DNA from 2 places in the Oceanobacillus sp. FSL W8-0428 genome. Region 2 is predicted to be linked to the other one. Evidence: riboswitches for the same ligand, from Rfam matches in the RefSeq annotation. Region 2 holds a riboswitch; the other holds the start of a gene.
The links. A riboswitch is a leader RNA that binds a small molecule or an ion and turns the genes downstream of it on or off. The one in region 2 is predicted to bind thiamine pyrophosphate.

Region 1 (5,668 bases), 3.1 Mb from region 2:
TTTTAGAGAAAATCAATGGGATGTAGTATTGAATGTTTTTGGTCATATTGGAGATGCTTCTGTCCGTCAGCGTTTAATGAAAGGAATCAAAAAAACACTTCGACCGGGTGGAATCTATATCATGGAGGTTCGCTCTGATCGTCAGCTTCCTTACCGGACTGATGGTGGAAAAGACTCCAGTCTCTTATACTCGCCATATGAAGTACTTGATATTTTTACAGACTGGAAAATCAAGCATTTTTATTACGGTGAAGTGGAACGTTTTGAAGGTAAATCACACAATGGACTGGGGCACGTTATTCAACTCGCAGCTTATAAAACTCTATAATTTAATTGATCACATTTATTTTACTTTCTATTTCTTCTATTATAGGATGTTAGAAATGAAGCAGCCTGATACCAATGTTTTGAGGTAACAGGCTGCTTTTTTGTGGTAAAGTTATGAATAACATTATAAATCTGTAATCTAGTTTTCAGAGTTAATATGTCCACACTTTAGCTTGAAGTTCTTGTACTCCAAATTCAAGTGCATCATCTAAATCTTCCATGTAAATATCCAAATGGCCATTTGTAATTGCGCTTCCCCGATCTTCACACACGTAAGTTTCATTCAGATCTGAGATATGTATTTTTGTTCCAAAAGGAAGAGATTGCGGACATGCAATTGTTTTTCCTTCTTCTACCTCTTCACCAGACGCCGTTATACCATAGGCAGGGTCGCCAGGTTCTTTTCCGGTAGATTCAGGTCCAGCTGTATAGGCTGTAACAGTAAAAGAAGCTCCAGTTTCATCTGGTATTTTTATTGTTTGTCCAGCTTCAATATAGGCAGGATCCGATATGGATGGATTTGCTGCAATGACAGCATTTACATCTACTTGATAGTTTTGGGCAATACGGTATACATTATCTCCTGATTTTACTTCATAATTCTTCTCAGCAGCTGCTGTCCCTGCAAAGAGTACGAATCCAACCAAAGAAAAAATGATTAAAGAAATATACTTGATAATAACAACTCCCTTTCTATGTAATAACTACTATCTACCCTTCTTTTTAACTTGTAAACGCAAATTCTATCTATCTGAACATTTTTAATTTAATTGTAAAGAAAATGAAAAAATTGAAATATTTCTTCATTGCGTTAATTATTTTCCGTAATAGTAAGTTTGATAACTACTTGTCATCCCCCTTTTATATCTCTGATTAACGATTTTTTTATAAAATTCTTCGTAGATTTTACTGCTTCAAAGGTTTGTATCACAGCCTAAATCTACTGTATTTTTTATCAAATCAAAAAAGAAAGGAAAGAAAAATCTTCCCGTTAACCCGGACAAATAAGATTTTTCTTTCCTCTATTCTTTATTTTTCGTATATATAATAAGAAATCAGTTTTGTATAATTACAGGATTTCTTATGACCTATAACAAAAGAGAAGGAATCTCTATCAAGTCTCTATATGTTGGTTGGGGGGTAACACAATGAGTGATCTGATTAATCCACAGAATAATTTGATAGAGAAACCCCTTTCTGTAATGATAATGATAATCATTATCACATTAGTTGTCAATACCTAATTGCAATATTATTTATTTTAATAAGCAGTTTGATTCGTTCACTGATTGATTATTGTATGAATTATTGGGGAAATATGCATAAATCTATTCATAAAAATGCCGTCTTCTTAACAGTTGAAGACGGCATTTTGTGAATAATCATAGTGTAACAAAACTTAGATAAAAGGATACTATGCTGGATGGTGCTGTACAAAGACTTCAAATATTGATAATTCCGTTCCAAGGATTGGACTATCTTCTTTTTCTTCTTTATTCTGTGATTCATGAGCTTTTCTTGTTTCTCTGCTTTCTCTCCAAACCTCAAAAGAAGCGTGATCATCCCACGTTGTGCAAACCTGCAGCTCATCATACTCTGCTGTATTTTCTTTTATCAAAACTTCCATGAATACAAATCCATCAAATATGTGTACTGCCTTAGCTTTTTGGAATAATGCTGCGACCTCATTTACCTTTCCTTTTTTTACTCGTAATGTGTTAACGACTTTAATCATTATGCACAGCCTCCTATGATTTAGATAAAAATCTATGTTTATATTCTAATACCACTTCTGCCTGTTTTCCACCTATTCGGGTGTGCCAAAAATACGGTATACCATGAGAAACCCTTGCTTGAAACGCACTTGGCTGATTTCCAACAATACTTTGAACAATAAATAAGCAGCTTTATAGAAATTATTATTCAATATTGACAAATATATCATCGATATTTGGAATTTCTTTAATCACGCCGTATTCTTTTAACCAATTCGCTGTTTTTTCCCATGAAGCTCTTTCCTGTGTACCAAAACCCTGCTCTGAATCCATTTTTGGTAATAAAATAGTTAAGCTCTCTGTTTCAATTTCTTTTTCCAGGGGAAAGTTTACTTCATCCTGATAATCCAGCAGGATTTGCAGTGCTTCTTCCTCATTTTCAACCATGAAATCGTATCCCTTACGCGCAGCGCGCCAAAACGCTTCAATATATTCTCGCTCGGCATCCCATGTTTCATCACTTGTCACAGCGACAATTTCGTAAAAATCAGGCACCCCGTAATCTACTGGATCAATAAAATCAATTGCATGCCCTTCACTGCGTAAGACTGGCACTTCATGATTCACATACATGCCACTCACTGCATCGACCTGCTCAGAAATAAGTGAAGAACCTAATTCAAATTCTACATTTATCATATCTACTTTTTCATAATCTCCGCCGTCATGCTCGACCATTGTTTTAACAATTGTCTCATTTACCGGAATTCCAGGGTAACCTACCTGCCTCCCTTCTAATTCTTTCGGCGATTCTATCGGATCATTGGAACGGGAAACAATCCGGTTTAACGGCTCACGAACGACAGCAGCCACAGACTTAACAGGAATATCTTCATTTGCTCTTGCTGCAATCACATCGGGCTGGTAATATAACCCCATTGTCACCTTGCCTGAAGCCGCAAGTGTCAGAGGGTCTGTTGGATTTGCCGGGAATTGAATATCAACTTCAATCCCTTCTTCCTCAAAATAACCCTTCTCTTCTGCTACGTATAGATAACTATGTACGGCATTCGGATACCAATCAAGCATAATAGAAACGGTATTTGTCCCGTTTACTTTTTTATTATCCTCTGCATTTGATTCTTCATTTCCACAAGCGCTTAGAATTGTAAAGCCTATTAGAATACTAACTATTGCTGTTAATTTATTCATACTAAGATCTTCTCCATTTCAATATATATTTTTCCAGCAAAACAACTGTAATAAATAATATAATTCCAATTAAAGAGAGAACGACTATAGGTGCGAAGACTCCTGCTCCATTAAATTGTGTCATCATCCGCCGGCTAAAATAACCTAGGCCAGCCTGTGCACCGAGCCACTCTCCAATTGCAGCGCCAATCACACTCATGGGGACGGCTACTTTTAACCCTGAAAAGAAAGAAGGCAGTGCAGATGGAACCTCCAGCTTGAAAAAAAGCTGTCTTTTAGATGCGCCAAGTGTTTGAAATAACTCTTTCAGTTCTTTACTTGTTGATCGAAAACCATCGAATGTACTGACGGTAATAGGAAAAAAGGTAATGATAATTGTAACGATGACTTTGCTCCAGATGGAATATCCGAACCAAAGTACAAAAATAGGTGCCAGTGCAATAATAGGAATGGTTTGTGATGTAATTAAAATAGGATAAATGGCTTGCTCTAATGCTTTTGATATATTCATACTGATTGCTAGGATAATTCCAAGTACTAATGAAATACCGAGGCCAATTGCAATAACAGCCAGTGTAACAGGAAGATGATGCAGCAGAAGCTCCGCTTTCAATTCCCATAGCTTTATCGCAATTTCAGTCGGCGCCGGTAAAATAAATGGTGTATTAACAAACCTCGCTCCTGCTTCCCATATAAATAAAAATATTGTGATTAAAATAATAGAATAAAGATAATTTTTCATTGATTACACCCTCATCCGAAATTGATCCAGCAGATTATTTTTTAGCTCCGTCACTTCTTTATTTCCTAAATCCTGTTGCCGTCTTGGACGTTCCAAAGGCACTTCAATCTCTTTAAATGTTGTAAAAGGTGTATCAGTAATGACAAAAATGCGGTCAGACAAAAATAATGCTTCTGTAATATCATGTGTTATAAATAAAATAGTAGATTGCTGCTCTTTCCATTGTTCTAATAGCCATTCCTGCATAAATAACCTGGTCATCGCATCCAAAGCTGAAAAAGGTTCGTCCAGCAATAGCACATTAGAACCGGATAAAGTAGCTCTTAAAAAGGAAACACGCTGGCGCATCCCACCGGATAGTTCATGCGGATATTTATTCTCGTATCCTTTTAAACCAAACGCCTCCAGCAAGCTATCGACAGCTCTTCTATCGAGACGACTTTCTTTGTGCAGTTCTAACGGAAGAACTGCATTTTGCTGAACTGTACGCCAAGGCATTAATAAATCCTGTTGAGGCATATACCCAACTTTTCCTGAACGGTCGGTTACTTGTTTTTCATTTAAATAGATAGATCCACCGGTCAGTTCTTCCAGCCCGACAATAAGACGAAAGATGGTTGATTTTCCTGAGCCGCTTGCACCGATAATACTTACAAATTCACCATCTGCAACAGAAAGATTCATGTTTTTTAAAATGGGAATCTCCCCTGCATCATTTTTATATTGGAAATCGACATTTTTAAACTGAAGTGCTAATTTATTATTTTGTTCTCTCATCCTTCGTTTTCACCCTCTTTCTGATAAAAAGTATAAGTTTATTTCTTAATAACACTTGTTAATAGATTGAATATGCACGCCTCCCTTCAAACAAAAATACCCCGGACACGAAGCCCAGGGTACACACATTTCCATATGATAGAAATTACTTTGCATGTTCCCTACGCTGGTCTCAACCAGATCAGGTTCTAAGGGTCTTTATCTTATGGATACTATCTCAACCAGCAACACTGGTCCCCCTACATTCTTATTAAATTGTATCTCTTACTATTTGAATCTACTGTAAGAGCATTAAAAAACCCACTCAACAAATATTGATGAATGGGAAATGAGTACATAACTAGATTATTACCTACTTAAGTAAACCTCACTTCCCTACGTTAGTGTTAACTAAATCAGGTTCCAAGGGTCAAGTTTCCTTTCTCAGCAATAAAATTGCTCCCCTAGCGATTATAGAAATATGAAATTTAGAATTAATAGTTTACCTGTAAGTGCTGATTAAATAGCATGATGCATTCATAGCGTTATTTTCAGCGGTGTCCTTTATAATCAGGGTGTATTATGGTTTTTATTCTTGAAACGAATACACTACAGCATGCTATAAGAAAGAAGTAAAATACTTAAGGCTTATTTAAGCATATATCATTTAAAAATGCAAACCATGCCTGACACCACAATATTAGCGTCAGGCTGGTTCCTGTCATTATTGGTAATTATTAATAGGACGAGATCATTAGCTCTCCACATTTCTTCCATTCATTTATTACCCTATTGTTTCATCCACATCGGTTCTAACATATTCCCATCAATATCAGATACCTCCAAGCCATACATTTGCTCTTCCGGCACCCCCATATCAACACGATAAGCATCGCCGCCATTTTCTTTTGCTAAT
Region 2 (5,668 bases):
CACTGCGAAGGCGCGCGTAAATGCCGTTTCGTCTGTTTAAATCCAGCTTTAAGCCTGCATATGGATCAGCATGAAGATTCTCTTTGATCCATTTTCTTAATGCAGTAATAATTTGCTTGGTCATCCATTCCTGTTTTCCGGACGGCGTTATGATTTCTGCTGAAAAACCAGTGTAATCATCATAAAACAACTCTACCTGGACGTCATCTGCATTCATATTCTGTTCTTCAGCAATGTACATACATATAGCAAGCACAATATCCTCTTCAGGAATAATAAGTTTTTGCATACCTCAAATTCCTCCTGCATATGGTTGGACGGCTTATTTAATATCCGCCTTTAGCGATGGTGCCCATTCTATTCTATCTTACTACAAATTCCCTATTTGCATGAAGCAGGAAGTAGTTATAGGGGCATAATCTTTCTCTTGACTCTTCTAATCAGGATAATTTTATTGTTAACCTTTATGGGAAAAAGAGCAATGGAGAGAGCGCGAAGCCTCAGAAGAGCTTAGTCATTACTTCGTTTAACTAACATTTCTAAACAGGAAGTATATCAATAGTATATCACTGTCTTATTTGATTTAATAATGAGAGAGGCGTAAATCTATTCTAACTAAAGAAAAGCAGCTGTCCTTAATCCGTAACAGCTGCTTCTATAATCGAAAAGGATGCTTGATGGCAATCAACTTGTGCTAATCTTCCATATGGGATAGGTGTTTTTGGTTCAGTATGTCCAAAAGAAACACCATAAAGAACAGGAAGATCAACCAGCCCGCTTTCTGCTAGAACAGATAAGATAATTTCCTTATATGCTTCATAATGTACCTCCCCATAAGGTTTTGCAAAAATCATTCCATTTGCCTGGTGGAGTATTCCTTGAGCTGCATAGTTTCTAAGCCATCTTTTTATTAACTCGGGCTCTGTCTGCTCCTCGGATGTTTCAAAGAAGAGAATGCTATTCTTCCATGCTCCCTGCTGTGGCCAGATTTCTGTTCCTTTGGCAAATTCAAGTACTTCGATACAGCCTCCGATAAGGTTTCCTTTTGCGATACCGCTTCCCTGCAGGAGTTCATAACCCCGATCAGGATATCTTGTTCTTGCAATGAATTTATTGGAAATATCCCATTCCAGGAATTCACTTGTCCATTTCTCCGGTGCAGAGATATTGCCGACTGCTTCCACTTTAAAAAGCATGTTTTGAATGGCATTCACTGTGTAATCATCCATTGCAACATTTTCTGCAAAGTCTGTCATAATTGCCGGACCGTAGAAGGAAGATAATCCTGCATGGAAGCAGAATAAATGGGCAATCGTCGTGTCAGAGAAACCCATAAAAATCTTTGGGTTTTTACGGATAATATCAAAATCAATATAGGGAAGCAGGCGGATACTATCATCTCCGCCAATATTAGAAATAATCCCTTTGATTTCAGGATCCTGAAAAGCGGTCATTAAATCCTCAGCCCGTGCCTTGGGGTGTTCAGCTATGTAAGCTTGTCCTTTTAAGCTGTTGGGCATTGGTACAACTTCAAGTCCAAAGACGGATTCTAAGCGTTCCACGCCCTGTTCATAGCGCCAACGCAGTGATGGTTCACCAGCTCCTCCCCAGGAAAGGCTGACAGTTGCTACTTTATCACCAGGCGATAATTTTTTTGGCTGAATAAGCATAAATGAGGCTCCTTTCTGTGAATGGTATATACTATGTATTCGTTACTTATTTGAAAAATCCTTTTTCTGTTTTTTATAATAAGATCCAGTTTTCTTCTTTCTTCGCATTAATATGGCTGCATATATTAATAAAGCGGTAACGATGATAACACAGCTGTAAATAATAAAACTAGATCCTATAAAATCACTGAATTTGGTTCCTGATATGTACGCTTTATAAGGCTGGCCTTCAGGATAACGGATATTTATTAAATCACGATTTTGAGGAAAAATACGAGAGGATACTTGTTTGGAAATAAAAGTTTCTTCTTCTATATCTTCCGCGTAAAAGGATAAATGCAAATAGTATGAATTTGTGCTATGGAGGCCGGCATTATAATCACGCTCTTTATTGAAAATAAAAGCCTCGATTTCTATTTTATTGCCACTATAGGATTGAACAACACTTATAACAGCTTTTCCCATAAAAACATATGACATTAAAAATAAGAGAGAAAAGATTCCCAATAGCGAAAAGACAAACAGGTACAGAATAATCTTTGATAAAATCCTGCTTTACGCCTGTAAACCCTTATGGTAATCTAAAGCTGACAAGTAAATACGCAATAATCCACTAGGGGTGCTTATAAAGCTGAGAGAGGCATGTATATACTGCCTTAACCCTTACCAACCTGATCTAGTTTGTACTAGCGGAGGGAAGTGGGCGGGATATGCCTATAGGCAAATGAGATAAAACTTTCTGCCATCTTCCTTCCTGGGGAGATGGCTTTTTTGCGTGCTTTAAAGGAGGTTTATTTTAATGGATAAAATAGTTCAGGATGTATGGAACCGGGAGAAAGAGCTGGTAGAGCTACTCAGCGATTTGATTCGCTTCAGGACACCGGCGCCGCCTGCAAGAAATACAGCGGATATCCAGGCTTATATTGCAAAGTATTTGAAGAAAATGGGTTTTGAAACAGAACAATGGGATGTTTATCCGGGGGATCCAAATGTCGTCGGCCGTCTACAAGGAACTTCTTCTGATGCATATAATAGTTTGATTCTTAATGCACATGTCGATGTCGCTTCTATTGAAGAGGATGAAAAATGGAAGCATGCGCCATTTCAACCGACAGTAGAAGACCGTACATTATACGGACGTGGCGCAGCGGATATGAAAGGTGGACTGGCAGCTTGTTTATTTGCTATGAGAATTTTGCATGACCATCAGGTTGAGCTGGGAGGAGATGTCATTCTTCAATCAGTCATTGGTGAAGAAGTTGGCGAAGCAGGAACGAAGCAATGTGGTGAGCGTGGTTATACAGCAGATTATGCCATTGTTGCAGACACTAGTCATTGTGAAATTCATGGACAGGGCGGTGTTATTACGGGCTGGGTTATAGTGAAAAGCCCAACCACGCATCATGATGGTACACGTAGACAACTTATTCATGCAGGAGGCGGAATGAAGGGAGCGAGTGCGATTGAAAAGATGAACAAGCTGATTACTGCCCTGCAGGAGCTGGAGCGCCATTGGGCAGTGACTAAATCTTATCCAGGTTTCCCGTCGGGCACGAATACGATTAACCCTGCAGTTATTGAGGGAGGTAGACATGCCGCATTTATCGCAGATGAATGCCGCCTGTGGATTACCGTTCACTATTATCCGGATGAGACAGCTGAACAGGTCGCAGAAGAAATTGAGCTGCATTTACGAAAAACAGCGGAAGCAGACGTCTGGATGAGAGACAATCCGCCGGAATTTGAGTGGGGGGGCGAATCGATGATTGTTGACCGGGGTGAAATTTTCCCATCATTCTCAGTAGATGAGGAGCATGCAGCCTTTGCTCTTTTACAGGAGAGTCATCAGGAAGCATTCGGTAAGAAAGCTTCCAGTCGTATGTCTGAAACAGTAACAGATGGGGGATGGCTTGCAGCCTATGGTATTCCTACTGTCTGCTATGGCCCAGGAGAATTAAAGCACGCTCATGCAGTCGATGAACAGATAGATATAGATGAGCTATTAGACTATACAGCGTCATTACTGCGGTTTATTTTGAAATGGTGTAATACAAAAAAACAGAAATAGCGTTGTTCATAAAAAATATATAAAAGGAGCTTTTATAACATGAAATTTTCAGAGCGTATTCGCAAGAAAGCAGACCCGGTTTGGGAGAAAAGTCATCAGCATCCATTTGTACAAGGGATTGGTAATGGAACACTCGATATAGAGGCATTTAAATTTTATATGTGTCAGGATTACAAGTATTTGATAGAGTACTCCAAAGTAATTGCGTTGGGAACGGTGCTTGCAAAAGATTTAGATACGATGTCCGGGTTTGCTAAATCGCTGGACGAAACGTTAAATTTTGAAATGGATCTTCATCGTCAGTATGCTGAACATCTTGGTATTTCAAGGGATGAACTGGAATCTACTGTTCCAGGTCCTGTAACTCTTGCTTACAGCAGTAACATGCTTGCAGAAGCGCAGAAGGGCTCTTTAGCAGCTTTGATTGCAGCAATTCTGCCGTGTGCCTGGAGTTATCACGAAATTGGTCTGGAGCTGGCGAAGAAGCCGGGTGCGCTGGAGCATGAGCAGTACGGAGAATGGGTGAAAATGTACAGCTCGGATGAATTTGGTTCCATCGGTAAGTGGCTGATTGAAAAATTGGATGAACTTGCTGAAGGCTGTACGGAAACAGAACTGAATGATTTAGAAGCTATTTTTCTGAATACCAGCCGCTATGAATATATGTTTTGGGATATGGCGTATAAGCGTGAAGGCTGGCCGGTTTAATGGCAAAGAGATTACCTATAAGATATAAGCCATTTGTGAAATAGTGTATAAATAGGATGTTTGGTATAACAATATTGTCTATAAAATTGAAAAAAGTAGAATGGTTGGATAGACAATGAATAGATTCATGGTAAAATAAAGAAAACGGATATGGAAGATGGGTGAAGCAGATGAAGCTCTGGTGGAGAAGAATAGCAGTCGTATTTATAACTATCTTAACGTTGGGGATATATACACCGACTAACCTTTTAGAAATTGATGCAGATAAACGGAGCGACAGTAATTTATCTTCTTCATCTGATATAGAAACAACATCTGTTATTGAGGAAACCACCCAATCATATATTGTAGGGAATCCAAAGGAAGTTTATCTGGAACATCTGCATAAAGAGGCAAAAGAATTGAGTCTGGAAAAGTTTGGACCAAGAATCACTGATAAAGTAGAGAACGAATTTGCCGCAGTTATTTTGCCGCAAATGGAAACATTACTTGCAGATCTTGTTGAACATTCTGAGGAATATAAAGATATCGCTATTACGGAAAAGCCGTCAGAAGGCTATGGAGAACGAATCTTTAATGTTTCTAATAACAACACAAATGAAACATTGGTAAAGTTTCATGTCCGTCGTGAAAACCGGCCATTAGAAGGACATTATTTTAATTTTCATTATCATTTAAATAAAGACAGGTTCCAAAAGCATTATCACATCGGGGATATCTATTGGGATAAAAATACACCGCCAAAATGGATGGCATAAGAACAAAATTATGTTTTTATATTAAGAAAGGCAAGGAGGCGACGAGCGCTTCCTTGCCTTTTTTTTTATAATAATTTATTCGTTTCCTCTAAATAAGCTCCAATCTTCCGGTCAAATACAACTAAATCTGCATAATTATCTAATGGTGTTTTCTCCTGATTCACAATGACGAGCTTTGCACCATTTTGTTTTGCGATTTCCGGAAATTGATTGGCAGGCGTTACGGATAGGGAGGATCCCAGTACAATAAATAAATCAGCCTGCTTTGCAAGTTCAAAAGCAGCAGAGAAGGCATCCTCTGGGAGCATTTCTCCAAATAACACAATAGAAGGTCTGAGTATTCCACCACAGGAACAGTAGTAATCTTCATCTACATAAGCAGAGCTGTCATAAACTTTTCCGCAGCTTTGGCAATGAAGCTTCTGCAGCGTTCCATGAAGCTCATGAACATGTTTGCTGCCTGC

Region 1: linked by a shared signal. The riboswitch ahead of MKY30_RS18885 (ABC transporter ATP-binding protein) and the one ahead of MKY30_RS03815 (acetylornithine deacetylase) in region 2 are both predicted to bind thiamine pyrophosphate.

The regions. Positions count from the first base shown of each region.
Region 1 covers NZ_JBBORB010000001.1:3,938,090-3,943,757, forward strand. Annotated here, with positions in the region: gene MKY30_RS18860 (class I SAM-dependent methyltransferase) at 1-328, shown strand, start outside; gene MKY30_RS18865 (LysM peptidoglycan-binding domain-containing protein) at 480-974, opposite strand; gene MKY30_RS18870 (antibiotic biosynthesis monooxygenase) at 1,742-2,062, opposite strand; gene MKY30_RS18875 (ABC transporter substrate-binding protein) at 2,247-3,254, opposite strand; gene MKY30_RS18880 (ABC transporter permease) at 3,256-3,996, opposite strand; gene MKY30_RS18885 (ABC transporter ATP-binding protein) at 4,000-4,773, opposite strand; TPP riboswitch at 4,915-5,024, opposite strand; TPP riboswitch at 5,129-5,228, opposite strand; gene MKY30_RS18890 (glyoxalase) at 5,542-5,668, opposite strand, start outside.
Region 2 covers NZ_JBBORB010000001.1:867,866-873,533, reverse strand. Annotated here, with positions in the region: gene MKY30_RS03830 (DUF2653 family protein) at 1-289, opposite strand, end outside; gene MKY30_RS03825 (S66 family peptidase) at 636-1,670, opposite strand; gene MKY30_RS03820 (hypothetical protein) at 1,713-2,135, opposite strand; TPP riboswitch at 2,276-2,385, shown strand; gene MKY30_RS03815 (acetylornithine deacetylase) at 2,470-3,738, shown strand; gene tenA (thiaminase II) at 3,778-4,446, shown strand; gene MKY30_RS03805 (YpjP family protein) at 4,617-5,204, shown strand; gene MKY30_RS03800 (NAD-dependent protein deacylase) at 5,270-5,668, opposite strand, start outside.